DNA from 3 places in the Nonomuraea sp. NPDC050383 genome. Region 3 is predicted to be linked to each of the others. Evidence: riboswitches for the same ligand, from Rfam matches in the RefSeq annotation. Region 3 holds a riboswitch; each other region holds the start of a gene.
What was found. A riboswitch is a leader RNA that binds a small molecule or an ion and turns the genes downstream of it on or off. The one in region 3 is predicted to bind S-adenosylmethionine.
Positions count from the first base shown of each region.

Region 1 (9,369 bases), on a different contig from region 3:
ACATCCACACCAGCGGCCCGTCGGCGAGCGCGCCGTGGGTCAGCTCCAGCTCCATGCCCACCTCCAGGTCCTCGACCGTGAGGTCCCTGACCTGGCCGAGCACCACGATCCCCTCGCGCTCCAGCTCCACCGCCGCCAGCGTGACCGGCGTGTACGGCTCGGCGGCCACGTACGGCTCGGGCGGGGGATAGCGGGCGTCGGTGTAGGACCAGACCCGGCCCCGCCGGGACAGTCGCGTCACCTCCAGGCTCTCGCTCTCGCAGCCGGGGTCGGGGCAGCAGCCGGTCCGCGGCGGGAACGTCACCGTGCCGCAGGCGGAGCACCGGGCGCCCAGGAGGTGGGTGGCGCCGTCCTCGATCGTGAACCAGCCGTCGATCGCCAGGGTCATGCCACGAGTATTACACAAGCGCTTGCTAGGCTTAAGCCGTGCGGCTCAGGAGGCGCGCCGCCGCGCCACCACGTGCGCGGCCATCGCCAGGCAGAGCACGAGCAGCCCCACCAGGGTCGGCAGCCGCGACTCCGGCTCCGGTCCGGCGCTCCGGCCGGGCGCGGGCGGCGGCGGAGGGGCCTTGCCCGCCCGGGCTCCCGCCATCCGCCCCGCCTCCCGCAGCGCGAGCAGCGCGTCGGCCACGCCGTGCCCGTATGAGGGGTCGCGGGCGGCCGGGCGGGAGACCGTGCCGCGTTCGATGGCCGCGCGCACCTGGTCCGGCGCCAGGCCGGGGTAGGCGGACCTCACGAGTGCCGCGATGCCCGCCACCATGGCCGCCGCCGCGCTTGTGCCGTCGCCCACCACGTACGAGCCGGCGCCGTCGGCGGTGAGGATGCCCGTGCCGGGGGCCACCACCGACAGGTAGTTCTGGCGGTTGGAGAACGCCGTCACCCTGAGCCGCTGGTCCACCGCGCCCACCGCGATGACGCCGGGGTAGGCGGCCGGGTAGTTCCTGCGGTTCGTGGTCTCGCCGTCGTTGCCGGAGGAGGCCACCAGCACGGCGCCGCGGCACAGCGCGTACCGCACCGCCGCCTGCTCGGCGGGCGAGCCCCTCCAGACGCCGCTGCCGCCGCCCAGGGACATGCTGATGACGTCCGCGCCGTGGTCGGCGGCGTAGCGGATGCCGCGGGCCAGCGCGTCGGGCCGGCCGGCGGAGGGATGGGTGCGGAGCGGGTCGTCGTTCTCCAGCGTGACGCGGACGGACAGGACGCGGGCCTCGGGGGCGACGCCGATCACGCCGGTCCGTGCGGTCTCCTCCCCGGCCCGCGTCACGCGGCCCGGGGAGGAGGGCGCGGAGAACGCGGCGACCCGGGAGGCGGCGGGCGTGCCGGTGTGGCCGTGGCCGGCGATGAGGCTGGCCATGGCGGTGCCGTGGTGGCCCCACCGGCCGGGCCGGCTCCCGGCGCCGGTCAGGTCGGGACCGGCCACCACGGAGCCCGCGAGGTCGGGGTGGCGACCGTTCACGCCGGTGTCGAGGACCGCCACCAGCACGCCCTCACCTCTGCTGATCCGCCACGCCTCGGGCAGGCGCAGCGCGGGGAGCTGCCACTGCGCGGCCTCGTACGCGGCCGTCCCGGTGCGGGCGGCGGCGCCGGCGCTCGATGTGCGGCCCGTCAGCGGCGAGGCGCACAGGCAGGCGACGAGACAGGTGACGAGACAGACGGTGAGGCGGGGTAGGAGCCTCCTGGGGACGCGCGGCATGGGACGGAAGTGGCGCATAGCGACCTCCGGGGCAGGTGGGGGGATGCCCGTTGCCGGAGATTGTGACACGCGACGCCCACGATTGATCAGGACCTTCAGTAAACGGTCCGATACATCGCGTAATTAGGCTTAAGTAACTTTCGTAGCCTAAGACTTGCCTATAGAGGGAGATATCCGGACATGGGCGCCGGGGGGAAGCCCGAGCCGCTGCGCCGCGTCCCCCGAGTTCACCGCGATCGCGATCAGCCCCGCCGAGTCCGCGAACGCCACCAGCTCACCCGGCGGCACCGCCGCGTACGTCTCCCGGTACGGCAGCGTGAGCTGCCGCCGCCCCAGCCACACGCCCAGCGTGTCACCCACCCGCGCCCCCAGCGCCTCCAGGTGGCTCGCGGTGATCGACAGCTGCGTGTTGCCGTAGCGATCGACCGAGACGACCTCGCCCTCCACGGCCCCCTCGCGCACCACCGAGGTCGGCTCCGCCAGGGAGACGAGCCGGCCGACCGGACGCTCCGGGCCCATGTCGGCCGGCTTGGCGCCCTTGAACAGCCGGGCCGCGACGGCCGAGTAGATGTCGCGCCCGTGGAAGGTGGGCGAGACGGGTCGCAGGAAGTACTCCTCGTTGCTGAGCTCGTACGCCGCGTCGGCGCCCCCGCTGGCGTGCACCGCCCACGACAGCAGCCCGTTGTCCGGGCCGACGAACACCCGGCCGCCCGCCTCGATCGCGACGGCCCGGCGGGTGCCTCCCGTGCCGGGGTCCACCGCGCCGATGTGCACGCCCGGAGGCAGGTAGGGAATGGTCTGCGCGAGGATCGCGGCGCCGCGCCGTACGTCGCCCGACGGGATGGTGTGGCACACGTCGATCACCCGGGCCTCGGGCGCGATGCCGGCGATCACCCCGTGGCAGGCCGCCACGTAGCCGTCCTCCAGCCCGTAGTCCGTGAGAAGCGTGATGACTGAGGTCACACTTCGTGACTGTACGTCTAGCCATCCGCCATGAACAGCCGGACTGCGCACATTACGATGGCGTCGGGCCGCATGCGCGTGTCGTGATCGTCGCGCGCAGCCTTTGGAGGAGGAACCATGGACACTGCACCGGCCGGCGGTGACAGTGCACCCCGACAGCCAGCGCACGACCAGCCCCTCACGTCACCCGCACAGCTGACCCGACGCGATCTCGACCTCCTCGCCTTCGAGCGCCAGTGGTGGCGCCACGCGGGCGCCAAGGAGCAGGCCATCAAGGAGACCTTCGGGTTCTCCGCCACCCGCTACTACCAGCTTCTGGGCGAGCTCATCGACAAGCCGGCCGCCCTGGAGCACGACCCGATGCTGGTCAAACGGCTGCGCAGGCTGCGCGCCGGCCGCCAGCGGGACCGCGCCGCGAGGCGTCTGGGCATGCGCCCCTGATCGGCTGGGTAGGCCCAGCCGCGTGAGGAACATCCCTGGAAACATCCCTGGCATGGAAGCCATCCTGAAGGACCCGGCGGGTGCCGTGATCGGGCTCGACTTCGACGGGACGCTGTCCCCGATCGTGCCCGACCCGGCCTCCGCCCGGATCCACCCGGAGGCGCCCGGCGTGCTGGCCGAGCTGGGCGGGCACGTCGGGGCGGTGGCCATCGTGACCGGACGGCCCGTCGCCACCGCCCTGGAGCTCGGGCCCGGCCTGGCCGACGTGCCGGGCCTGGTGGTGCTGGGCCACTACGGGTTCGAGCGATGGGAGCGCGGCACGGTCTCCGGCCCACCTCCGCCCGCCGGCGTGCCGCGGGCGGAGGCGGAGCTGCCGCTGCTGCTCGACTCGCTGGGCCTGAAGGGCGTGACCGTGGAGGACAAGGGCCGGGCGGTGGCCGTCCACACCCGCCGCGCCGACGACCCCGAGGGCGCGCTGGCCGCGCTGCGCGAGCCGCTGGCCGAGCTGGCCGCCCGGCACAGCCTGGTGGTGGAGCCGGGCCGGCTCGTGCTGGAGCTGAGACCGCCGGGCATGGACAAGGGGCACGCGCTGGGGCTGTTCCTGGCCGAGCGGGCCGCGAGGTCCGTGATGTTCGCCGGGGACGACCTCGGCGACCTGGCCGCATTCGACGCGGTCGAGGCATCGGGGCTGCCGGGCGTGACCGTGTGCAGCGGCTCGGCCGAGGTCACCAGGCTGGCCGAGCGGGCCGACATCGTGGTGGACGGGCCCGACGGCGTCGTGGCGCTGCTCCGTGAGCTCGCCTCGGCCGTCGCGCGCTCGTGATCAAGTCGTTGGTGATTGATCTGCAAGTGCCCGGCCGTACGGTCACGGCATGCCGAAGACAGCTCTCGCCGCCGCGGGCCTCGCCGCGGCGGTCACGCTCCTGATCCCCGCCACCGCTTCCGCCTCCGCCGGGGGCTCGGGCACCCCCCTCCGCCTGCGCGACGGCCTGACGCTGAGCCTGCCGGGCGGCTGGAAGGTGTACGGCAAGGGCGACTGGATCCGCGTGGTCACCGGCTCGTGCCCCAAGCCCGGGTCGGGTTACGCCGGGTCGGAGTGCGACAGCTTCTGGATCCTCGGGCCGAAGGCCATCGAGCTGGGCGACGAGGTGTTCGAGCCGTACACCGCCGAGCGCCCGTTCTACCCGGCCACCGACGTCCAGCCCTGCCCGCACGACCGCAGGTGGGGCGAGAGGCTCGGCGCCGCCAGGGTCAAGGGCCTGCGTCAGGTCGGCCCCGGCCACAAGGCGTACTACCGCGAGTGGAAGGCCACCTGCGTCACCTACGACGGCGCCGAGGTCAGGTCGAGGTGGATCCAGCGCGAGTGGTACCTGCCGAGGACCAAGGTGCTCGTCGTCGACCAGTGGAACACCCCGGGCCTGGCCGGCGTGCTCAAGCGCGCGACCTGGCGATGAAGGTGGCCTTCGGCCGGTCAGCCCTGGGTGGGGCCGAGCTTGTCCAGGGCGTCGAGCTGCGCCTCCAGCCACCGTTCGGGGGGCAGCGCCGTGGCGGCGGCCACCAGCTCGCGGCGGCGGCGCACCCGCTCCTCCTCGGGCATGACCAGCGCCTCGTGCAGCGCACCGGCCGTGTCGCTGATGTCGTAGGGATTGACCACGAGGGCGTGCGGCCCCAGCTCGGCCGCCGCCCCGGCCTCGCGCGACAGCACCAGGGCGGCGCGCGGCGACAGGATCGGGCCCTCCTTGGCCACCAGGTTCATGCCGTCGCGGATCGGGTTGACCAGGAGCACGTCGGCCATCCGGTAGGCGGCCAGCGAGCGCGGGTAGTCGTCGTTGACGTTGAGGATCAGCGGGTCCCAGTCCTCGGTGGCGTACTCGTCCTCGATCTCCTGGGCGCACCGCTGCACCGAGGCGGTGTACTCGCGGTACTCGGGCAGGTCGTGCCGGCTCGGATAGGCGAAGGCCAGGTGGACGACCCGCCCGTGCCACTCGGGGTGGGCGGCCAGGAACTCGCGGTAGGCGAGCAGGCCGCGCACGATGTTCTTGGACAGCTCGGTCCGGTCGATGCGGACGATCAGGGCGCGGTCGCCGACCTGGTCGCGCAGCGCGGCCATGTGCGACTCGACGTCGGGCTCGCCGGCCCGCTCGCAGAGCGCGTCGCCGTCGACGCCGAGGCCGTGCACCCCGACGCGGGTCGTACGGCCCTCGTGGATGATCGTCCGGGCCGCGTGGTCGACCCTGGCGCCGAGCAGCGCCCGGCAGCAGTCCATGAACGCGTCCGCCCAGCGCGTGGCGAGGAAGCCGGCGTGGTCGGCGCCCAGGATGCCTTCGAGCACCTCGCGGGCCACGTCGTCGGGCAGCAGCGAGAAGTACTCGGGCGGCGCCCACGGCGTGTGGCTGAAGTGGGCGATGCGCAGGTCGGGCCGCTCGGCCCGGAGCATGGCGGGGGTGAGGGTCAGGTGGTAGTCCTGCACCATGACGCGGGCCCCGTGGTGGGCCTCCTCGGCCAGGGCCAGCGCGAACGCGCCGTTGTAGTCGCGGTACGACTCCCACTCGCGCAGGAACCTGGAGCCGAAGCTGGGCGCGTTGGGGGTGTCGTAGAGCAGGTGGTTGACGAACCAGAGTGTGGAGTTGGCCACCGCGTTGTAGGCGCGGTGGAACGTCGCCGCCGGGATGTCGAGCATCCGCAGGGCGCCCGTGTCGTAGCCCGCGTGGTCGAGCCGGCCTCCGGGGGCCTGCCGGGCGGCGATGCGGTCACCGTCGGACAGCGCGGCGCACACCCAGAGCACACCGTGGTCCTTGGTCACTCCGGACAGCCCGGACACCAGCCCCCCGCCGCCGCGTTTCATGGTCAGCGCGCCGTCGTCGTCGACGGTGAACGAGACCGGGCCTCTGTTGGAGGCGACCAGGACACTGTTCATTTAACCTCCCTCCGATCATAGGATCCCAGCTATGGCGCTTGATGAGCTAACCGAGGAACTGGCCCGTTCCGCCGCAGCCGGAGATCATCGCGCGCTCGGCGAGCTCCTGAAGCGGATCGAGCCCGACGTGATGCGGCATTGTGCCCGCATTCTCCCCTACCGCCAGGACGCCGAGGAGGCGTCCCAGGACACTCTGCTCGCGGTGGCCCGCAACATCGGCCGCTTCGAGGGGCGGGCCAGGTTCAGCACGTGGCTGCACATCGTGACGGCCAACTGCGCGCGGACCACGTACCGGTCGCTGAAGCGGCGGGCCGCCGAGCAGACCTCCGAGGAGCTGCCGGTGCAGAAACCCGACGTGGCGCGCGTCAGCGTCATCGCGGGGTCGCGGCTGGACCTGCTCGACGCCATGGAGGCGCTGGAGGCCGACAAGCCCGACCTGGCCCAGGCGCTGGTGCTGCGCGACATCGTCCAGCTCGACTACAACGAGGTGGCCGAGCAGCTCGGCATCCCGCTCGGCACCGCCAAGTCGCGCATCCACCAGGCGCGCAAGTACGTGCAGGCGGCGCTCGGCGACGACTACCGGTGAGATCACTCGTCTCATGCTATGAGACGAGTGGACGGCGGCGGCGCGTGGCCGGGTACAGTCTGATGCGACAACTGAATATTGCTCATCCAGAGGGGTGGAGGGACCGGCCCTGCGAAGCCCCGGCAACCCTCCCGGCTTGAGACTCGCGACCTGGCGAGGCCGACCGGGACAAGGTGCCAATTCCGGTCTGCGGTCAAGGTGGCCGCGGGCGAAGATGAGGGAAGGCCTCGCTTCATGTCGCTTGACTTCGGTCCTGCCACCGCCCTGTCCTGCCGCGAGTGCGGCACCCGCTACGACCTCGGTCCGAGCTTCGCGTGCCTGGAGTGTTTCGGGCCGCTAGAGGCGGCCTACTCCTTCGGCGACGTCCGTCGCGAGGACATCGAGGCGGGCCCGGCCAACATCTGGCGCTACCGCTCGCTGCTCCCCGTCCCCGCCGACGTGGCCACCAAGCCGAACATGAACCCCGGCTGGACCAAGCTCGTCAAGGCGGGCAACCTCGGCCGCGCGCTCGGCCTCAAGTCCCTGTACGTCAAGGACGACTCCGGCAACCCCACCCACTCCTTCAAGGACCGGGTCGTGGCCATCGCCGTCGAGGCGGCGCGCAACTTCGGCTTCCACACCCTGTCGTGCTCCTCCACGGGCAACCTCGCCGGAGCGGTGACGGCCGCGGCGGCCCGGGCCGGGCTCGACGCCTGCGTGTTCATCCCCGCCAACCTGGAGCAGGCCAAGATCGCCATGGCCCGGGTGTTCGGCGGCAAGCTCATCGGCATCGACGGCACCTACGACGAGGTCAACCGGTTCTGCTCGGAGCTGATCGGCGACCCGATGGGCGACAAGTGGGGGTTCGTCAACGTCAACCTCCGGCCGTACTACGCGGAGGGCTCCAAGACGCTCGCGTACGAGATCGCCGAGCAGCTCGGCTGGCGGCTCCCCGAGCAGATCGTCATCCCGATCGCCTCCGGGTCCCAGCTCACCAAGATCGACAAGGGCTTCAAGGAGCTGATCGCCCTGGGGCTGGTCGAGGACCGGCCGTACAAGGTGTTCGGCGCCCAGGCGCTCGGCTGCTCGCCCGTGTCGGCCGCCTTCAAGGCCGGCCACGACGTGGTCCAGCCGGTCAGGCCCGACACCATCGCCAAGTCGCTGGCCATCGGCAACCCCGCCGACGGCCCCTACGTGCTCGACATCGCCCGCCGCACCGGCGGCGCGGTGGAGGACGTGACGGACGCCGAGATCGTGGACGCGATCAAGCTGCTCGCCTCGACCGAGGGCATCTTCGCCGAGACGGCGGGCGGCGTCACGGTCGGCGTGCTGAAGAAGCTCGCCGAGAGCGGGCGGCTCGACCCCGAGGCGGAGACCGTGGTGCTCAACACCGGCGACGGGCTCAAGACGCTCGACGCGGTCTCCGGGGACGCCCAGCCCACGGCTGTGATCAAGCCCTCTCTCGACGCGTTCCGCGCGGCTGTCTGACCGCCGCACGCGGCTGCCCGTTCAACCAGGAAAGGCGACTTAATCATGAGTGTTTCTGTACGGATTCCCACCATCCTGCGCACGTACACCGGCGGAAACGCGGAAGTGAGTGGCGAGGGCACGACTCTTCGTGACGTCCTCGCAAAGCTCGACTCCGACTACCCGGGGATCGGCGCGCGAATTCTGGATGAATCGGGCAAGATTCGTCGTTTTGTCAACGTTTACGTGGGAGAAGAGGACGTCCGTTTCGCGCAGGGCCTGGACACGCCCGCGCCCGAAGGGGTCCAGATCTCCATCATCCCCGCGGTCGCCGGCGGCTGACGCCCCCCGCATCGCTCCCTGAAGGCGCCCCTCGTGGGCGCCTTCTGCTTTTCCCGGATATTCAATGTTGAACTACTTCGGCCATGTGCCCATACATCCCCTTAGGGAAACCGTTGAGAGGAATTGCGCGGTTTGCGGTTTGACTCTGTTGCCAAACGCCGTGCCACAGGTATGGTCGAGGACGATCGTCCGGCTGTTTTGCCATAAGTCGTGGCGATTGCGGGTCTCGCGGACGAATGGGCGGGATCCGCGAGCCCAGTAAGAGGAGTCGGAAGTGGCGCAGGGCACCGTCAAGTGGTTCAACGCGGACAAGGGCTACGGCTTCATCGCGGTAGACGGTGGTAAGGATGTATTCGTCCATTACTCGGCAATCATGATGGACGGCTATCGCTCTCTCGAGCAGGGCCAGCGGGTCGAGTTCGAGATCACACAGGGCCAGAAGGGGCCGCAGGCGGAGTCCGTCCGCGCTGTCTGACCCAGGTCGCTGGCGTCCAGTGGCAGGCCGCGCGGCAGCGCAGTCCGTACGGCCTGCCCTCGCACCCTCGTCGAAGATCACGGCGGGTCCCTCCGGGGCCCGCCGTGCGGCTGACCTGGGCGCCTGCGGTGCTCGCTTGCACTCGACCGGGTAGAGTGCTAAACAGTTCGTTGGCACTCTCTGTTTGTGAGTGCCAGCACCTGGGATCGGGACGATGGGGTCCGCCAACGGAGACGCGGACCCATATGCCGTCGCGGGCGTCGGCTCGATCCGCCGCAAGCCACCCTGCATCTGGGAGGTCCAGCCTTATGGCAGCCAAGATGATCGCGTTTGACGAGGACGCCCGGCGCGGTCTCGAGCGCGGTATGAACCAGCTCGCCGACGCCGTCAAGGTGACCCTCGGCCCCAAGGGCCGTAACGTCGTGCTGGAGAAGAAGTGGGGCGCCCCCACCATCACCAACGACGGCGTTTCCATCGCCAAGGAGATCGAGCTCGAGGACCCTTGGGAG
Region 1 covers NZ_JBITIP010000034.1:24,880-34,248, forward strand. The annotation lists gene ACIBG4_RS41920 (OB-fold domain-containing protein) at 1-388, opposite strand, end outside; gene ACIBG4_RS41925 (S8 family serine peptidase) at 434-1,708, opposite strand; gene ACIBG4_RS41930 (S-adenosyl-l-methionine hydroxide adenosyltransferase family protein) at 1,838-2,653, opposite strand; gene ACIBG4_RS41935 (DUF3263 domain-containing protein) at 2,771-3,094, shown strand; gene otsB (trehalose-phosphatase) at 3,147-3,917, shown strand; gene ACIBG4_RS41945 (hypothetical protein) at 3,967-4,548, shown strand; gene ACIBG4_RS41950 (trehalose-6-phosphate synthase) at 4,566-6,011, opposite strand; gene ACIBG4_RS41955 (RNA polymerase sigma factor) at 6,043-6,597, shown strand; SAM riboswitch class I at 6,677-6,818, shown strand; gene thrC (threonine synthase) at 6,832-8,064, shown strand; gene ACIBG4_RS41965 (MoaD/ThiS family protein) at 8,110-8,385, shown strand; gene ACIBG4_RS41970 (cold-shock protein) at 8,660-8,860, shown strand; partial or broken gene groEL (chaperonin GroEL) at 9,169-9,369, shown strand, end outside.
Region 1: linked by a shared signal. The riboswitch ahead of thrC (threonine synthase) and the one ahead of ACIBG4_RS09615 (aminotransferase class V-fold PLP-dependent enzyme) in region 3 are both predicted to bind S-adenosylmethionine.

Region 2 (9,369 bases), on a different contig from region 3:
ACGGGGCGGCTCGGGTTCGACCCGCGGGGCGGGGTGTCGCTGCTGGACTGGCTGTCGGTGCCGTGGCAGTCGCTGGCCGAGGTGACGCGGGGGGAGGTGTTCCACGACGGGCTGCCGGACGGGCTGGAGGCGGCCCGGTCGGTGCTGCGCTGGTATCCGGCCGATGTGTGGCGGTACGTGCTGGCCTGTCAGTGGCGGCGCATCGCGCAGGAGGAGCCGTTCCCGGGCCGGTGCGGCGAGGTGGGTGACGAGCTGGGGTCGGCGGTGGTCGGGGCGCGGCTGGCGCGGGAGGTGATGCGGCTGGCCCTGCTGCTGCGCCGCCGCTATCCGCCGTACGCCAAGTGGCTGGGCAGCGCGCTGGCGCGCCTGCCGGGCTCGGCGGAGCTGGGGGAGTCCTTGGGCGGGGCGCTGGCGGCGCGGACGTGGCGCGAGCGCGAGGCGGCGCTGGCGGCGGCGTACGGGAGGGTGGCCTCGACGCAGAACCGGCTGGGGCTGGCCGCGACGCTGGATGAGCGGGTGCGCGGCTTTCACGACCGGCCGTTCCGGGTGATCGGGGGCGACCGGTTCGCGCAGGCGCTGCTGGAGGCGGTGTCGGACCCGGTGATCAGGGGGTTGCCGCTGGTGGGGTGTGTGGACCAGGTGTCGGACTCGGTGGATCTGCTGCTGTCGCCCGCACGGGCTCGGGCGGTCGCGGGGGCGGCGCTCGGCCTGGTGGCCTGAGGCGCGCGCGGGCTGCCGGGCCCCCGCGGGTGCCGTCCGCGGCCCGAGGTGCCGTGTCGCACCAGGCCGGGTGGATGTGTCGAGGATCGTAACGATCGTCCTGATGCTTGCCCTGACGGCCCGGCTGCGGCGGCGGCGAGGCGGTCACGGCGCGGACCCCTGTGACAGAGAACCCGCCCGGGCTCGATTGGCGCTGGTCTGAGGAAACGTCCGAACCGGATCGTGCGCTCTCGGGCGCCGGCAGGCTGGACGCGATCCTGCCGCCCGCACGCGGTGAGGGCGGGCCTTCGAGGAAACTGAGTGCAAGGGGATCGATATGCCTGAGGGATGGCAGGGCGACGGGAGGAAGTCCGCGTGAGTGCCGCGCGGTTGATCTTCGCGGCGCAGGCCTTACGCGGCCTGGCGTACGGACTGGCCGCCGTCCAGCTCGCCACGCTGCTGCGGGCCGAGGGGCTGCAGGCCGCCGGGGTCGGTCTCGTGCTGGCCGCCGTGATGGCCGGGGGCGCGCTGGCCGGCATCGTCCTGGCCCGCTGGGGCGACCGGTTCGGCCGTCGCCGCTCCTACGCCGTGTTGTACCTGGCCCTGGCCCTGTGCGGGTCGCTGATCGCGGTCGGAGCTCCGGTGTGGCTGCTGAGCGTGGCCGCCCTGTCCGGCGCGCTGTCGGTCGAGGTGGTCGAGTCCGGGCCGTTCACCACCGTGGAGCAGGTCATGCTGGATGGCAGCGGCGTGGCCGTGCGCGGCTTCGGCCTCTACAACGCCGTCGCCGCCACTGCCGGGACCGCGGGCGCGCTGCTGGGCGCGCTCCCGCTCTCGCGGTTGCTGCTCGGCGGGGTGTTGCTGGCCGTGGGCGTGGCTGGTGCGTTGCTGGCCCTGCGGCTGCCCGCTTCGATCGAGGTGGCCTCGACTCAGGTCTCCGCGCCGGTCCGGCCCCGCCCGGTCGTGGTCCGGCTGGCGGCGCTGTTCGCCGTGGACAGCCTGGCAGGGGGTTTCGTTGCGCAGGCCTACCTGGCCTACTGGCTGGGCGTCCACTACCAAGCTGACACGGCCAGCATCGGGCTGCTGTTCGCGGGCTGTGCCGTCCTGCAGACCGCCTCCTTCCTCCTCGCGCCGGTCCTCGCGGCCAGGATCGGGCTGCTGAACACGATGGTCTTCACCCATCTGCCGGGTAACCTGCTGCTCATCGGCGTCGCCTTCGCCTCAGAGTTCCCGGTGGCGGCGGGGCTGCTGCTGGCCCGCGCCTGCCTGTCCTCGATGGACGTGCCCACCCGCCAGGCCTACGTCATGGCCATGGTCCCGCCCACCGAGCGCATCACCACAGCCGCCGTCACCAACACCGCCCGCTACCTGACCCGGCCCGCCGGTCCCGCGCTCGCCGGGCTGCTGCAGCCCCTGGGTCTGGGCTGGCCGTTCCTCATCGCCGGGACCGCCAAGACCCTCTACGACCTGACCCTGTGGCGGATCTTCCGCCGCGTCGAGCTCCCCACCGAAGGCACATCGTGATCCAGGTGCCCAGGGCCGGCTTCGCCGCGTTCTACACAGTTGACGTGGTTGTCAGTCGTTGGGGACAATCGACCTTCGGTGATCATCCAGAGGATCTGAGGGACCTGGCCCTGTGACGGTCCGACAACCTGCCCAGTACGGGCAAGGTGCCAACGCCAGGAACGATGAGGAAGGTCTGATGAGTGTTCAGCTCGATGTTCCTGTGCTCGCTGGTTCATTGGTGCGGCTGGAGCCGTTGACGATGGAGCACGCGGCCGACCTGGCGGCGGCCGCGGAAGAGGACCGGGCGTCCTACGGGTTCACGCTGGTTCCCCGCGGGAGCGAGATGCGGGGGTATGTGGCGACGCAGCTGGCCAGGCGTGGGTTGACGCCGTTCGCCCAGGTCCGGGTGCGTGACGGCAAGGCGGTGGGGTGCACCGGCTTGTGGGATCCGCGGTCATGGCCGGATCGGCCGGCCCTGCGAGCGATCGAGATCGGCTTCACCTGGCTCGCGGCGTCGGCGCAGGGCAGCGGGATCAACGCCGAGGCGAAGTTGCTGCTGCTGGGGTATGCGTTCGAGACCCTGGGGGTCGCGCGGGTCGATCTGAAGACCGACGCCCGTAACCACCGGTGCCGGCGGGCATTGGAGCGACTCGGTATCGGCTTTGAGGGTGTCCTGCGCAACTGGTCGATGTCCTGGGCGCCCGGCGAGGAGGGGATGTTGCGGGACTCGGCGATGTTCGCGGTGGTCGCGTCCGAATGGCCGGCCGTCCGGCAATCCCTCATGACCCGGCTGGCCTCAGCGGGAACGCCCGGATGAGTGTCCGGCCCGGCGGCGTCGTGATCGACGTCATCCTTGGCCGGGCTCGGAGTCAAACGGTCTCACCCAACTGTTCGGCCAGCTGCTCCAGTCCACCCTTGATGAGTCGCCCGTACTCGTCGTCGCCGAGTGCGCCGATCCCGGCCCGCGCCTGCCGGAGGTGCTCGCGGGCGCGGTCGAGGTCGCCCAGCTTGCGGTAGCACTCACTCAGGTTCAGGTGCAGCGACGGATACAGGGCGGCCACCGAAAGCGGCACCCCGGCCTGGGCCACCCGCTCATCCGTGATCAGGCCGACGGCGGCAAGCGCCCGCAGATCCCACATCAGCTCCTGGTGCACGTCGTCCTGCACATCGGCCATCGAGTGGGCAAGGACGCAGACATGCAGCGGATCGCCTCCCTCGCCGCCGATGTCGTCCCAGATCTGCGCGAACAACTCGCGAGCGGCTTCGCGCCGGCCTTGATGGTGATGCAACTCCACCCCCTGGCCGATCCGGGTCATCGTCGGGTCGGCGGTCATGAGCGGCTCCCTCACGGTCGCAGGTGATCATGGTCAGCCTACTTGCTCTCCGTCTCGTACAGACCTTCAAGCCGCTGACCAGCGGGAACGATCGGTAACCCCAGACAGCCGTCGAATATGACCCCGTACGGCGAGATCCAGTTGCGGACTGACCGTCGCCTGGATCTGACCGGCCTGCCAGTGACTGGACGCTGACCATCAGCAACCTGCGATGTCACTCAGAACTGTGTTGGGGGCGCTGGGCGGCGGAGGCCGCATAGCTGCGGAGGAAGGCCCGCACGCCTGCGGTGACGAGCCGGGTGACTTCCTCCTGGGGGAGCGGGATGGCGCCGTAGAAGGTCTGCTGGTTCGCGTCCGTCCGGAAGGAGACATACCGGGAGTCAGCTGACCACTTGGGGCGGATCCCTTCCCAGCCCCTTGGTGGCGCATCCCCGCTACCCCGACCTTCTTGCTGGGCATCACGCCATATGCCACCCATCGCCCATCCGGCGAAACGACCGGAACAACGGTCGTCCGCGCGTCAACTGGAGTCGGCTGCACGGATCACCGGAGTCGAGTGCATGCCGCTCACTCCTGCTGCTGGAGCTCCATGACGTCGGCGACCACGCAGCTGGCGTTGTCGGGACCGCCGGAGCCGTTGGCGAGGGCGATGAGTTCGCGGACCGCCTGCCGCGGCTCGCTGGTCTCGGAGAGCACCTGGCGGATCTTCTCGGCCGGCACGACGGTCGACAGGCCGTCGGAGCAGAGCAGGTATCGGTCTCCCTGCTGGGCGTCGTGCAGGCGCATGTCAGGAGTGTCATCGGCTCCGTGGCCCAGGGCTCGAACCAGCAGTGACCGCTGGGGGTGGGAGGCGGCTTCTTCCGGGCTGATGCGTCCTTCCTCGACCATCGACTGCACCATGGTGTGGTCGTCGGTGATCTGGAACAGCCTTCCCTCGCGCAGGAGGTAGACGCGGGAGTCGCCGATGTGGATGAGGGCCAGCTGCGAGCCGGTCCAGAGCATGGCGGTGAGTGTCGTGCCGGCCTCTTCGGAAGCGGGGTCGACCCCGGCGATGCCGTTGACGGCCTGCTTGGCCTGTTCGACGGCGTCTTCGAGGACGTCGAGGAGGCTGCCCGCCGGGATGCTCTCGGTTTCGAGGTGCTTGAGCGCGTCGACGGCGGCCGCGCTGGCTGGGGCTCCTTGATTGCCGTAGCCGTCGGCGACGGCGAGCAGGCGGGTCCCGGCGTAGGCGGTGTCCTGGTTGCTCTCGCGGACGAGGCCCGTGTCGGACAGTGCGGCGTAACGGATTCGCAGGGGCTTGGCGATCGAGGACATGGCGGGGTCCTTCCATGACAGGTGGTCGATGAGGAAGCCGGCCAGGTCCCGCCGTGCGGCGGTGTCGGCCTCGACCTGGGCCCAGAACGTGCGGATCTCCTGGGCCGCCGGGCCCGCATCCAGCGTGCAGACGTGCTGGATGCGCGCCAGCGGCATCCCCAGGCGGCGAAGCCAAGCGACCAGCCGGGCCTGATCCAGCTGCTCCGGTGCGTACAGGCGGTATCCGGTCACCGGGTCGACGCGGGCGGGGGGCAGCAGTCCGAGCTCGTCGTAGAGCCGCAGCGCCTTCGGCGACAGCCGGGACGCCTTCGCGAACGCCCCGATGGTCAGCAACCCCATGCTCGCTCCTCCTCATGCCGAGCACATCGCCCGGCTCCACCGATGCTGTGGCCTCCCCCAAGGTGAAGGTCAACCGACGATTTCGGGAGGAGCGTGGTCGGCTCTCAGGAGCTTGGCGTACTCGCTCTTTTCGTCGGAGCGGGTCATGGGGCGGCCGGGGCCTACCGGGTGTGCTCCGAGTTCAGCAGAGTGGTGGCGATGGTCACCTGGACCGGTTCGAGGTGGGTCTTGCCGTCCTCGATGTCCCACAGGGCGTTCTGCAGGACACGGCCGAGCGTCCAGCCGGCGGCCCGCTTCCGGTCCAGGCCCAGGGCCTCGGTCAGCAGGTCGAAGCGGCGCAGCGCGGTGCGTCCGACGTCGCCCGCCGCCACCGCGTCCCAGCGGCAGTCCAGCGCCGGCAGCAGGTCGAAGCCGGGGTCACCGGCCAGGGGCTCGGGGTCGATGGCCAGCCACGGCTCGCGCTGCCCGGCCAGGACGTTGCCGTCGTGCAGGTCCCAGTGCAACAGGCGGTCGCCGCACTCGCCGGCCAGCTCGGCGACGGCCGCGGCACAGATGAGCACCAGGCGCCGCTCGGCGGGGTCGCGCAGCGCCGGCACGGCCCTTGGGGCCTGGTCGAGCATGGCGGCGGCGATGCCAGACAGCCGCCGCAGCCCGGCGGGCGCGGGCACCGCGGTCAGGCGGCCCATCAGGCCGGCCAGGATGCGCATGGCGGCGTCATCGTCGGGGAGCGCGGACAACGGGCGCGTCGCGTCCAGCCGTTCCAGCAGCTGGGCGCCGCTGTCCGGGTCGTGGTCGAGCAGGCGCACGACGCCGTCGCCGTTCCATGCCCGCAGGCCGGCGGCCACACCGGCGGTCTCCTCGCGTACCTGTTGGAGCTTGAGGACGGCGGGCGCGCCGCCGGCCTGCAGCACGGGCAGGACGAGCGAGGCCATGCCGTACGCGGCCGGGCCGTCCGGCCGCAGCTCCCAGCGCCGTAGCAGCTCGCCGCCGAGGTGGGGCAGCCGGGCGACCCAGGCGCGTGCCTCGGGGTCCTGGCTCCCGTAGGAGGCCGCGAACGCCTCGGGGACGTCGATGGGGATCGCCGTGGTCATCTTTCTCCTCAGCTTATGAATCTACACTGTAAAGGGCGTGGGTCGATTTCAAAATGATCAACACCTTTCATTCAACCCTGCGCCGACGGCGAACGGGCGCCTCGGGATGCGTTCTCCCGGCGTACGGTCCCCAGCATGATGATCGACGGTTACGGGATCGCCTACGACGAGGCGGGGCCCTCCCAGGACGACGCCGTGGTGTTCGTGCACGCCGGAGTGGCGGATCGGCGCATGTGGGAGCACCAGTTCCGAGCGCTGTCCGACCGGTATCGGGTGATCCGCTACGACTGGCGGGGCCACGGCGAGTCCGCTGACGCCGACGGCGAGGTGTGCCACCACGAGGATCTGCTGGCGGTGCTCGACGCGCTGAAGGTGCGCAGCGCCGTACTGGTGGGGTGTTCGATGGGCGGCGCGTACGCCGTCGAGGCCGCGCTGGCGGCGCCGGAGCGGGTGGCGGGGCTGGTGTTGTGCGGCTCGGGCCTGGCGGGGCATGGGTGGCCGGCGTCGATGGTGGAGCAGGCGCGTGAGCGGGTGCACAGCGCGGTGCCCGCCGACCGGCTGGCGCGTTACCGGCGTGGCGGGGCGGCGGATGTGGACGCTGGTGACGTGCTGGCGATGGCGCGGGCGCACACGTTGTGGCAGGTGGCGGGTCCGGAGCGGGGGCGGGCGGACCTGGAGGACGGGGTGTGGGAGGCGGCGGTGGAGATGTGCCGTCTGGTGTTCGCGCGGTCGTGGGGCGGGCCGCCGGTGGTGGAGCGGGGGCTCGTGCCGGCGGCGGCGGGGCGGTTGGCGGAGATCGCGGTGCCGGCGCTGGTGGTGAACGGGCTGTCGGATGTGGCGGGGATCCAGGAGGTGGCGGGTCTGCTGGCCGGGGGGATCGCGGGGGCGCGGCGGGTGGATCTGCCGGAGACGGGACATCTGGCTCCGCTGGAGCGGCCGGTGGAGGTGACGCGGCTGCTGGAAGGGTTCCTGGTGGAGGTGCTGGCGGCCCGGTAGGGGGCCGGGGTGGACTCTCCCATGGGGGGAGAGGCCATGCTGTGGGGCGTGGACGAGGATCTGCTGCCGATCGGGGTGTTCGCCCGGTTGGGCCGCTTGAGTGTCAAGCAGTTGCGGCACTACGGCGAGCTGGGGTTGCTGGTGCCGGCGTGGGTGGATCCGGTGACGGGTTATCGGTATTACCGGGCGTCGCAGGCGCGGGAGGCGTTGTCGATCGGGTTGTTGCGGTCGATGGACGTGCCGCTGGCGGTGGTGGCGGAGGTGTTGTCGGGGTCGCCGGAGGCGCTGGAGTCGGTGCGGGAGGAGTTGGAGGCGGAGCTGGCGCGGCGTCGCCGTACGTTGGCGGCGCTGGAGGTGGTGCTGGAGAGGGGGTTGCCGTCGGCTTCGGTGCGGGTGGTGGTGGAGCCGGCGTGCCGGGCCGTGGTGGTGCGGGAGCGGGCGCCGGATGTGGGTGGTGTGGCGCGGGCGACGTCGGCGGCGGTGGAGCGGTTGTCGCCGTTGGCGCGGGCCGTCGCGGGGGCGTCGGAGCCTGTGCGGTTGGTGGGGTTGTTCCCGCTGGAGCTGGACGAGCCGTTCGACGTGGCGGTGGCGCTGGTCGTGGACGGGGCGACGGTGGGGGTTCTGCCGGGTGGTGCGCGGTTGGAGGTGCTGGCCGGGGGTGCGTTCGCGTGTGCGACGCATGTGGGTCCGTATGACCAGATCGGCCTGACCGCTCATGCGGTGCTGGCGTGGTGCGCGGAGCGGCGTCTGGCGGTGCGGGGGCCGATTCGTGAGGTGTACGTGTCGGATCCGGCTGTCACGCCGGCTGATCAGCTTGTTACTCATCTGATGATTCCTCTGGAGGAGGAGCCGTGAAGGTTGACCTGAAGACGTATGGTCCTGCGACGTGCCTGAGCGTCACGGGGATGGGGGAGCCGGGCGGGGCGGAGCATCTGGCGGCGATCGGTGCGCTGTATGCCGTGGCCGGTGGGATGGGCGGGCCGGCGGGTCCGTTGGAGGGCTTGTGGTGGGTGGAGGAGGAACGGCCGGGGTTGGAGGTGGCGCGGGAGCTGTGGCGCTGGCATCTGATGCTGCCGCTGGCGGGGGTTCCGGAGCCGGGGGTCGTGGAGGGGGCTCGTGAGGCGGTGCGGGTGCCGAGGTCGGCGGTGGATCGGGTGCGGGTGGTGACGTACACGGAGGGGGAGTGTGTGGAGGCCCTGCATGTGGGGCCGTTCAGTGAGGAGTATGTGACGTTGCAGGTCATGGAGGAGTTCATGGCGGAGCGGGGGCTGGTGCCGAACGGGCCGCATCACGAGGTGTATCTGACGGCGTTCGATGATCCGGAGCCGCGGACGGTGTTGCGTCAGCCGGTGCGTCGGGGCTGAGCCGGGCGATAACTATACCGGTATTTCTATACCGAGTTATAGACTGGATGCATGGTACGGCCACCGCTGACACCCCAAGAGCGGCTCCGCGGCGAGCGGCTCGGCCTGACCTTGCGTCAGGCCCGGGGGGAGCGCAGCATCGTCGAGGTCGCCGCCGCGGCGGGCATGTCGGCCGAGACGCTTCGTAAGATCGAGACCGGGCGCATCGCCACGCCGGCGTTCTTCACCATCGCCGCCCTGGCCGACGTGCTCGGCGTCTCCCTGGACCACCTGTCGGGCCACCTGTCGGGCCACCTGTCGGACCGGTTCGCGGGTCGTGTCACCCCGGCCGTGCCGGGGTGAGAGCGGGGGAGCGGCGTCCCGGGTGCGAGCTCGCGCCGGGCCGGTCCGACCCGCCGGGGACCTTCGGCTCGCTCTGACGGGGCCCGGTCCGTTCGTCCCCGGGGGGTCTCGTCCTGGCCGCGTCGTCTCGCCCGAGGGTAGGGGCGGCGGGAGGGACGGTCACCCGATCACTTTGCCCACAAAGGCGGTCAGGTTGGCGCGGGTGCGGGCGATCTTCTCCGCCGGGGTGAGGGACTCCTCGATGGCGCCGTCCCCCGCGGCCTGCTTCTTGCCGCGCGCGTACAGGGAGCAGGCGAGGTCGGTGCACAGGTACTGCCCGACCGAGTTGCCCTGGCGGCCGGCCTCGCCGGTGCGGCGGGCGGTCATCAGCGCCACTCCGCCGCTGGT
Region 2 covers NZ_JBITIP010000025.1:18,127-27,495, forward strand. The annotation lists gene ACIBG4_RS38210 (DUF4037 domain-containing protein) at 1-720, shown strand, start outside; gene ACIBG4_RS38215 (MFS transporter) at 1,075-2,220, shown strand; SAM riboswitch class I at 2,300-2,391, shown strand; gene ACIBG4_RS38220 (GNAT family N-acetyltransferase) at 2,399-3,019, shown strand; gene ACIBG4_RS38225 (hypothetical protein) at 3,072-3,536, opposite strand; gene ACIBG4_RS38230 (MerR family transcriptional regulator) at 4,104-5,189, opposite strand; gene ACIBG4_RS38235 (aminoglycoside phosphotransferase family protein) at 5,351-6,280, opposite strand; gene ACIBG4_RS38240 (alpha/beta fold hydrolase) at 6,416-7,276, shown strand; gene ACIBG4_RS38245 (MerR family transcriptional regulator) at 7,325-8,131, shown strand; gene ACIBG4_RS38250 (hypothetical protein) at 8,128-8,640, shown strand; gene ACIBG4_RS38255 (helix-turn-helix domain-containing protein) at 8,692-8,982, shown strand; gene ACIBG4_RS38260 (FBP domain-containing protein) at 9,142-9,369, opposite strand, start outside.
Region 2: linked by a shared signal. The riboswitch ahead of ACIBG4_RS38220 (GNAT family N-acetyltransferase) and the one ahead of ACIBG4_RS09615 (aminotransferase class V-fold PLP-dependent enzyme) in region 3 are both predicted to bind S-adenosylmethionine.

Region 3 (9,369 bases):
GGGCGAGCCCCCAGACCACGATCATGTTGAGCCAGCCCGCCCACTCCACGCCGTACCGGAAGCGGACCACGTCGACGATCAGCGCGGCGCCGCCGAGCCAGATCAGCGCCAGCACGTCGTAGCGCCGGTGCAACCACAGCGCCACCGGCAGCAGCGCGATGAGCACCAGGTAGACGCCGAGGAACCACAGCGGGCTGAGCACGAGCAGCACGACCCGCCACATCCAGTCGACGCCGAACGCCCACGTCACGACGGCGCCGGCGACCGTCCACACGCCCGACAGGACCAGCGCCGGGACGGCCAGCGCGCGGATACGCCGCCACACGAACGCCCCGATGCCGACGCCGCGCTGCCTGGCCCGGTTCCAGGACAGCAGGTGGACGTGCCCGCCGATGTAGAAGAACAGCGGCAGCACCTGGAGCAGCCAGGTCAGGATCCACAGCCCCGAGGTGAACCCGAGCGGGCTGGTGGGCTCCGGCCCGCCGGGCTCCCACTGCAGGATCGTGAACGCCCAGTGCCACAGAACGACGACGATGAGACTGAGCGCGCGCAGGAAGTCGACGTACTTGTCGCGGGGGGCGGCCGGGGGAGCCGGGGATTCGGGGGTGGTCACTTGTCGATGTCGCCCACGACGAAGAACATCGAGCCGAGGATGGCCACCATGTCGGCCACGAGCTGGCCGGGCAGCATCTCGCGCAGCACCTGGATGTTGTTGTACGAGGCGGAGCGGAGCTTGAGCCGCCACGGCGTCTTGTCGCCCTTGGAGACGAGGTAGTAGCCGTTGATGCCCAGGGGATTCTCCGTCCAGGCGTACGTGTGGCCCTCGGGGACCTTCAGCACCTTGGGCAGGCGCTGGTTGATGGGGCCGGGCGGCAGCGAGCGGAGCCGCTCCACGCAGGCGTCGGCCAGGTCGAGGGAGACCTTGAGCTGCTCCAGCAGCACCTCGAAGCGGGAGTGGCAGTCGCCCGCGCCACGCGTGACGACCTTCACGGGCAGCTCGGGGTAGGCGAGGTACGGCTGGTCGCGCCGCAGGTCGAAGTCCACGCCGGAGGCGCGGGCGATGGGGCCGCTGACGCCGTACTGCATGATCTGCTCGCGTCCGAGCACGCCCACGCCCTTGGTGCGGGCCAGGAAGATCTCGTTGCCGAGGATGAGGTCCTCGATGTCGGGGACGCGGCGCCGGGTCTCGGCCACCGCCTCCGACACCCGGTCGAGCCATCCGTACGGGAGATCCTCCTTGAGGCCGCCGACCCGGTTGAACATGTAGTGCATGCGGCCGCCGGAGATCTCCTCCATGACGCCCTGGATGCGTTCGCGCTCGTTGAAGGCGTAGAAGACGGGGGTGATCGCGCCGAGCTCCAGCGGATAGGAGCCGAGGAACATCAGGTGGCTGAGCACCCGGTTGAGCTCGGCCAGCAGCGTGCGGGCCCAGACGGCGCGGACGGGCGGCTCCATGCCGAGCAGGCGCTCGGCCGCGATGACCACGCCCAGCTCGTTGGCGAAGCCGGACAGCCAGTCGTGCCGGTTGGCCAGCATGATGATCTGCCGGAAGTCGCGGACCTCGAACAGCTTCTCGGCGCCCCGGTGCATGTAGCCGATGATCGGCTCGGCCGTGGCGATGCGCTCGCCGTCCAGGGTGAGGCGCAGCCGCAGGACGCCATGGGTCGACGGGTGCTGCGGGCCGATGTTGAGGATCATGTCCTCGGTCGCCAGCTCCTTCGCGCCCGCGCCGATGCCGACCACGCGTTCCGTCATAGGGCCCATGCTGCCACCGGTCGCCGTGGTGATCCAGCGCGGGGTGGACGGCCCCGTCCGGTCGGGGTCGGTCAAGGAACGGTATGGACGCGCATCGCCAAACCGGACGGCGGGGAGATATAGCAGCAAATGGGGGGAGAATCACCATGAAGAGAGTGATGTTCGATCTGGCCGCGCTCATTGTGCGGATCGTGATCGGCGTGATCTTCGTGGCTCACGGATTGCAGAAGTGGCAGGGTGGTCTGGGGGCCGTGTCGAAGATGATGGGCCAGAGCGGAGTGCCGCTGCCGCAGCTCGCCGCCGCGTTCACGGCCACCGTGGAGACCGTGGGGGGCATCCTGCTGATCATCGGCCTGCTGGTGCGGCCGGCGGCGGTGGCGCTGCTCGTCGTGCTCGGCGGCGCCTTCGTGTTCGTCCACCGCGGGCATGGGATCCTGAGCTCCAGCGGGGGCTGGGAGCTCGTCGGGGCACTGGGGTCGGTGTGCCTGCTGCTGCTCGTGCTGGGAGGCGGGCGGGCGAGCGTCGACCAGGTGCTCACCCACTGGTACCGGCGCAAGGCCGAGCACCGTCACGCCGCGCAGGAGACGGCCGGCGCGTCCGCAGGAGCCGCGCCTGCCGCACCCACCAGGGCGGCGCCTGCCGAACCCACCAGGGCGGCGCCTGCCCCGCCTGCCGAATCCCAGCCCGCGCCGCCGACGCAGCCCATGCCCAGGAGCACGCCCGCGGAGGACACGACGGCGCCCCGGCAGCACCTTCCGGACGACGGCTCACACCGGCCCGGCAACCTCAGCGACCAGGACATGAGCGACCTGGACGCGCTCTTCAACGACGAGCACCGCAAGCCACCCAACCGGTGACGGTCAGGCGGGGCGGCGGGCGGCGAGGTCGCGCAGGGCGCCGACGAGGCGGTCCACGTGCTCCTCGGTCGTCCCGATGCCGATCGAGGCCCGCACCGCCGACGCCGTGCCGTCCTCGCAGCCGCCATCGGTCTCTCCCAGCAGGTGCCGGACGAACGGGTGCGCGCAGAACTTGCCGTCGCGCACCCCGATGCCGTAGTCACCCGACAGGGCCTCGGCGACCTCGCGCGCCGTGAGCCCGTCCACGGTGAACGACACGATGCCCACACGCGGGTGGTCCGGCCCCCACAGCGACAGCTCCCGTACGCCCTCGATGGAGGCGAGTCCGGTGCGCAGCCGCGCGATCAGCCGCTCCTCCTCGCGCACCAGCGCCGTCCAGCCCGTGGCGGTGAGCGCGTCGCAGGCGGCGGCCAGCGCGATGGCGCCCAGCACGTTCGGTGTGCCGGCCTCGTGGCGCGGCTCGGGGTCGTCGTGCCACTCGGTGATCCCGTCCTCGCCCGGCGCGACGGACCGCACGGCTCCGCCGCCCTTCAGGTACGGCTCGCCCGCGGCCAGCCAGTCGCGGCGCCCGATCAGCACCCCGGCCCCGAACGGCGCGTACAGCTTGTGGCCCGAGAAGGCCACGTAGTCGAGGTCGAGCGCCGTCAGGTTGAGCCGACGGTGCGGCACGAGCTGGGCGGCGTCCACGAGGATGCGCGCCCCGTGGCGGTGCGCGATGTGCGCCAGCGCCGCGATCGGCCACAGCTCGCCGGTGACGTTCGACGCGGCGGTCACCACGAGCAGCTTGGGTCCGTCCACGGCGGCCAGCGCCTCGTCGGCCGCGCGGACGGCCTCACCGGGGAACGCGGGCGCGGCGAGCCGCACGACCCTCTTCCACGGCAGCAGCGAGGCGTGGTGCTCGGTGTCGAACACGACAGTCGTGGTGCCGGCGGGCAGGCAGCCGGCCAGCAGGTTCGTGGCGTCCGTGGTGTTGCGCGTGAAGATGACCGCGTCGTCGGGACGGGCGCCGGCGAAGGCGCGGACCGTGTGGCGCGCCTGCTCGTACCGGGCGGTGGTGAGCTGGGAGGCGTAGCCGGCGCCGCGGTGGACGCTGGAGTAGGCCGGGAGCGCGGCGGTGACCGCGGCGCTGACCGGCTCCAGACAGGGAGCACTGGCGGCGTAGTCCAGGTTGGCGTACCCCACGAGCCGCCCGCCCCTGACCGGCACCTCCAGATCGGCGCCGAGCACGGCCGGGATCGGCCGGTGGCCACGCGGATGCGACGTACCGGCGGACGCGCCGGCGGCGGACTGGGCGGGGGCGGAGCCGAAGATGCTCAACGTGGACAAGGCGAACCTCCTGCAGGGCCATCGGACCCCTGGAGCAACCTCGGAGCCCGCGCTTGCCCGCCACACCTCGTGACGGACCAGGTCTTCACCCGGGGCACCCCGCCGCGGACGCGAGGGTTGCCGGCCAGCTAGCCGGGGCTTCGTGCTGGCACTCATGACCTACGTCCGAACTATAACCGACAGTCCCCGATGAATCGCAACCTCGCGAACTTCCTCGGCACCCGACTCGTTGGACCTGGGAAACCGGCCGTCCCCGACCGAAATGTGGAGGTAAGCAGATGCTGGATTGGGTGACCGACCCTCAGATCTGGATAGGGTTCTTCACCCTTGTCGCTCTGGAGATCGTCCTAGGCATCGACAACATCATCTTCATCTCCATCCTGGCCGGCAAGCTGCCGCCCGAGCAGCGTGACAGGGCCCGCGTGCTCGGTCTCGGGGCGGCCCTGGTCAGCCGGCTGCTCCTGCTGCTGGCGCTGTCGTGGGTGGTTCGGCTGACGGCTCCGCTGTTCGAGGTCTTCGGCCAGGAGATATCCGGGCGCGACCTGATCCTGCTGCTGGGCGGGCTGTTCCTGCTCGCCAAGAGCGTCACCGAGATCGGGCACAGCATGGAGCTGAAGGAGGAGGACGGCAAGAAGCGCGTGGCCACCTCGTTCGTCTCGGTCATCCTGCAGATCATGGTGCTCGACGTGGTGTTCTCGCTGGACTCGGTCATCACCGCCGTCGGCATGGTGGACGAGCTGGGCGTCATGATCGCGGCCGTCATCGTGGCGGTGCTGGTGATGCTGTTCGCCTCGGGACCGATCAGCAGGTTCGTGGACCTGCACCCGAGCATCAAGATGCTGGCCCTGGCGTTCCTCGTGCTGATCGGGGTGGTCCTCGTCGCCGAGGGGCTCGGTCAGCACATCCCGAAGGGCTACATCTACTTCGCCATGGCCTTCTCCGTCATCGTGGAGCTCCTGAACATCAGGATGCGCGGCCGCCACTCCAAGCAGCTCGCGACCTCGGAGGAGCCTCCTAAGATGCAGTAGTGCGCTTTGACCCCCGGAATCCGGATTTCGTCGCCCACCCGTACGGCGTCTACGACGAGCTGCGCCGTACGGACCCGGTGACCTACTACGAGCCCACCGACCAGTGGCTGATCTCCCGGCACGCCGACGTGAACGCCCTGCTCAGAGACCGTCGCCTGGGCCGGACCTACCTTCACGTGGCGACGCACGAGGAGTTCGGCAGGACGCCCGAGCCGGACTTCCAGGAGCCGTTCTGGAGGGTCAGCCGGAACGGCATGCTCGAAGTCGAGCCGCCGCTGCACACCCGGCTGCGGCGGCTCGTGTCCAAGGCGTTCACGCCGCGCATGGTGGAGTCGCTGCGGCCCCGCGTGCGGGCGGTCGCCGGGAGCCTGGTGGACGCGTTCGTGGAGAAGGGCGGCGGCGACCTCATCGCCGAGGTCGCCGAGCCGCTGCCGGTGACGGTCATCGCGGAGATGCTGGGCATCCCCGAGTCGGACCGTCACCTGCTGCGCCCCTGGTCGGCCGACATGTGCGGCATGTACGAGCTCAACCCCACGCCGGAGGCGCAGCACGCGGCGGTGCGCGCGGCCGAGGAGTTCGAGGGCTACCTCAAGGCGCTGGCCCGCGAGCGCGCCGCCGACCCCGGCGACGACCTGATCAGCGCGCTGGCCGGCATCGACGAGCTGACCGAGGACGAGCTGGCCGGCACCTGCGTGCTCCTGCTCAACGCCGGCCACGAGGCCACCGTGAACGGCACGGGCAACGGCTGGTGGTCGCTGTTCCGGCACCCGGACCAGCTCGCCCGGCTGCGCGCGGACCGGTCCCTGCTGCCCACGGCGGTCGAGGAGCTGCTGCGCTACGACACGCCGCTCCAGCTCTTCGAGCGCTGGGTGCTGGAGGACATCAAGGTCCATGGCACGCGCATCCCGCGCGGGTCGGAGGTGGCGCTGCTGTTCGGCTCGGCCAACCGGGACCCTGACGTGTTCGACGACCCGGACCGGCTGGACCTGGGACGGGCCGACAACCCGCACATCTCGTTCGGCGCGGGCATCCACTTCTGCCTGGGGGCTCCGCTGGCCCGCATCGAGATGGTGGAGTCGTTCGGCGCGCTGCTGGACCGCACGACCGAGCTGGAGCTGGTCAGCGAGCCGTCCTGGAAGCCCGGGTACGTCATCCGGGGGCTGCGCTCCCTGGACCTCCGCGCCGCCTGAGCCTTCCCCTCCCGGGCACGTGCGGACGACCCGGTCAGCGGCGCTGGGCGAGCCAGCCGAAGCCACCGAGCCCTCCGGGATCGATCAGCTCGGCCTCCTCCGAGGCGCGCGCCAGCGCCCGGAGGTAGGCACGCGGATCGCGCCGCGCCAGGTCCATCGGCGGACGTGTCCCAGTGATCCCCAATGCCCGCAACGCGGCGCGTTGTGTGGACAAGGTTGTGGATATCGCACCGGCCCGCAGGCCGGCCTCGGCGCACGCGTCGAGCGCGACGTGCGCGGTGATGTCGCATGTGCCGTCGGGGATGGGGGCCACGGCGGCGCCGTCGCGGTAGCCGGTCAGCGTCCCCCGGGGCGGACGGTTATCCACAGGGTGTGCATAATCAACGGCCACCGCCAGACCCCCGGCGAGGCGCCCGACGACCGCCGCCCAGGCGGCGTCACGCGGGTGGCCGATCTCGGCCCGCCACCCCACGCACGGCAGCGGCCACCAGCGTGCCAGCCACGCCTCGTCCTCGGGGCTCACGGGGCCGCCAAGCCGCTCCTCGCCGGTACGGGTGTCCACCATGACCAGCCGCGTCCCCTCCGAGGTCCGCTCGGCCACGTCCACCGGGATGTTGTCGAGCCACTCGTTGGCGATCGCCACGCCCGTGATGACGTCCGGCAGGGCGGAGGTCCAGGTGACAGTGAGTGGCAGGCCGTAGGGCCTGGGGGAGAGGTCGACGGCCGTGACCCGCAGCCGCCGGCGCAGCGACGGGTCCGCCGCTTCCAGCACGTGCCGCACCAGCAGGCCCTCGCCGGCCCCGATGTCGACGAGGTCGAGGACGGGCGGGTGGCCCAGCCCGGCGTCGGTCTCCGTCAGCAGCGCGAGAACCGCGTCGGCGAAGGCGGGGGTGGCGCTGACCGAGGTGCGGAAGTGACCCGAAGGGCGCTCGCGGAGGTAGAAGCCGTCCTCGCCGTAGAGCGCGCGCTCCGTCGCCGCACGCCAGGTGAGCCACATGACTGGACTATCTCATGATCCAGCCGTGGCACGGACGGTCATCGTCACGCTACCGTTTGTCACCGCCTTGCGCTAACCTTTGCCCGTCGCCAGGGCAGCCGTACAAATCCGCGACACGTTCGCGGCGGGGCACGGCGTGCCGCCGGGCGCGGCCGGCACGGAGGAGGGGTCGGAAGCGCGTGGCGGCGCCGGGTGACGCGGAGCTCGGGCGGCCAATGGCGGCCTGCCCGAGCTCCAGTTCCCCGGCCGGCCAGTCGGCGGATGGGCGGCCAGGAGCGCGCACCTCCAAGGGGCTCGCACACCGGCGCGGGTGCCGGGTCCGGTCGGTGATCCGGCGCCCGTGACCGTGCGGGTGGACCCTCTCCTCATCTCTTCCGACAGGAAGTACGCCTCCTTTTGCTTCCCTTGTCCCATTTGTCGCTAACTCAACATGCGGCAAAACCCCGATCACGTAGGCAGTCCCGCACGGCCGTTACGCTGGGCGGCAGGCCATCAGGTCGACAGGGGTGGGAACGCATGAACGCAGGCGATCGCCCGGCACGGCTGGCCGTGGGCGTGCTGGGGGCAGGAAAGGTGGGCTCCGCGCTCGGCGCCGCGCTCGCGCACGCCGGACACCGGATCGTCGCCGCCAGCGGGGTCTCCGACACCTCGCAGCGCTGGGCCGCCGAGCGGCTGGGGCTCAGCCCGTCGCCGCCCGACGAGGTCGTCGCCGCCGGCGAGCTGATCCTGCTCACGGTGCCCGACGACACGCTGCCCGACCTCGTGGCCGGCCTCGCCCAGGCGGGCGTCGACCTGCGCGGCAAGCTGCTCGTCCACACCAGCGGCGCGTACGGGCTGTCCGTGCTGGAGCCGGCCTCCCGGGCCGGCGCGCTGCCGCTCGCGCTGCATCCCGTGATGACCTTCACCGGCCGCGACGACGACCTCAGCCGCATCACCGGCTGCTCGTTCGGCGTGACCGCGCCCGACACGCTCCGGCCCATCGCGGAGGCGCTGGTCATCGAGATGGGCGGCGAGCCCGTCTGGATCGCCGACGCCGACCGGCCCCTCTACCACGCGGCCCTGGCCGGAGCCGCCAACCACATGGTCACGCTCATCGCCGAGTCGTCGGAGCTGCTCGGGCGCATCGGCGTCGACCACCCCGGCAGGATGCTCGGGCCGCTGCTCGGAGCGGCCCTCGACAACGTGCTCCGGCTCGGCATCTCCGGCCTGACCGGGCCGGTCGTCCGCGGCGACGCGGGCACCGTGCGTCGGCACGTCGACGCGCTCATCCTGGCGGCGCCCGAGGCCGCCGACGCCTACGTCGCGCTGGCCAGGCTCACCGCCGACCGCGCACTCGCCGCCGGACTGCTGAAGCCCGAGGAGGCCGAGCGCCTGCTCGACGCGCTCGGAGGGAACATATGGACCTGATCGTCGCCAAGGACCGCCTCGACCTGGTCAAGGCCCGGAGCGACTGGGACGGCGGGGAGAGCGTGGCCCTGGTGCCGACCATGGGCGCGCTGCACGCGGGGCACCGCTCGCTCATCCGGGAGGCCAGGGCGAGGGCGGACCGAGTCGTGGTCAGCATCTTCGTCAATCCGCTCCAATTCGGCCCTAACGAGGATTTTTCGCGTTATCCCCGTACATTCGATGCGGACCTGGAGGTGTGCCGGGCCGAGGGCGCCGCCGTGGTGTTCGCGCCGTCCGTCGAGTCCATGTACGACCCCGAGCGCCAGGTCGGGGTCTCGTCGGGGGCCATGGGCGAGGTCGTCGAGGGCGCCAGCCGGCCCGGTCACTTCGACGGCATGCTCACCGTCGTGCTCAAGCTGTTCAACCTCGTCCAGCCCGACCTCGCCGTCTTCGGGCAGAAGGACGCCCAGCAGCTCGCCCTCATCCGGCGGATGGTGCGCGACCTCGACGTGCCGGTCGAGATCGTGGGCGCGCCGACGGTCCGCGAGCCCGACGGCCTGGCTCTGTCCAGCCGCAACCGCTACCTGTCGGCCGTCGAGCGGGGCTCGGCGCTGGCCCTGTCCCGGGCGCTGCGGGCGGGCGCCGCCGAGACCGCGCCGTCGAAGGTGCTCGCGGCCGCGCGGGCCGTGCTCGACGCCGCCGCCTCCGAGCTCGCGCTGGACTATGTCGTCCTGGTGGACCCGGCCACGTTCACCCCCGTGGACGAGTCGTACAGCGGCGAGGCCGTGCTCGCCGTGGCCGCCAAGGTCGGGAACACCCGCCTGATCGAC
Region 3 covers NZ_JBITIP010000003.1:282,520-291,888, reverse strand. The annotation lists gene ACIBG4_RS09630 (acyltransferase) at 1-613, opposite strand, end outside; gene ACIBG4_RS09625 (NADH-quinone oxidoreductase subunit D) at 610-1,755, opposite strand; gene ACIBG4_RS09620 (DoxX family protein) at 1,902-2,612, shown strand; gene ACIBG4_RS09615 (aminotransferase class V-fold PLP-dependent enzyme) at 2,616-3,938, opposite strand; SAM riboswitch class IV at 3,983-4,098, opposite strand; gene ACIBG4_RS09610 (TerC family protein) at 4,229-4,966, shown strand; gene ACIBG4_RS09605 (cytochrome P450) at 4,966-6,156, shown strand; gene ACIBG4_RS09600 (SAM-dependent methyltransferase) at 6,191-7,153, opposite strand; gene ACIBG4_RS09595 (Rossmann-like and DUF2520 domain-containing protein) at 7,670-8,560, shown strand; gene panC (pantoate--beta-alanine ligase) at 8,551-9,369, shown strand, end outside.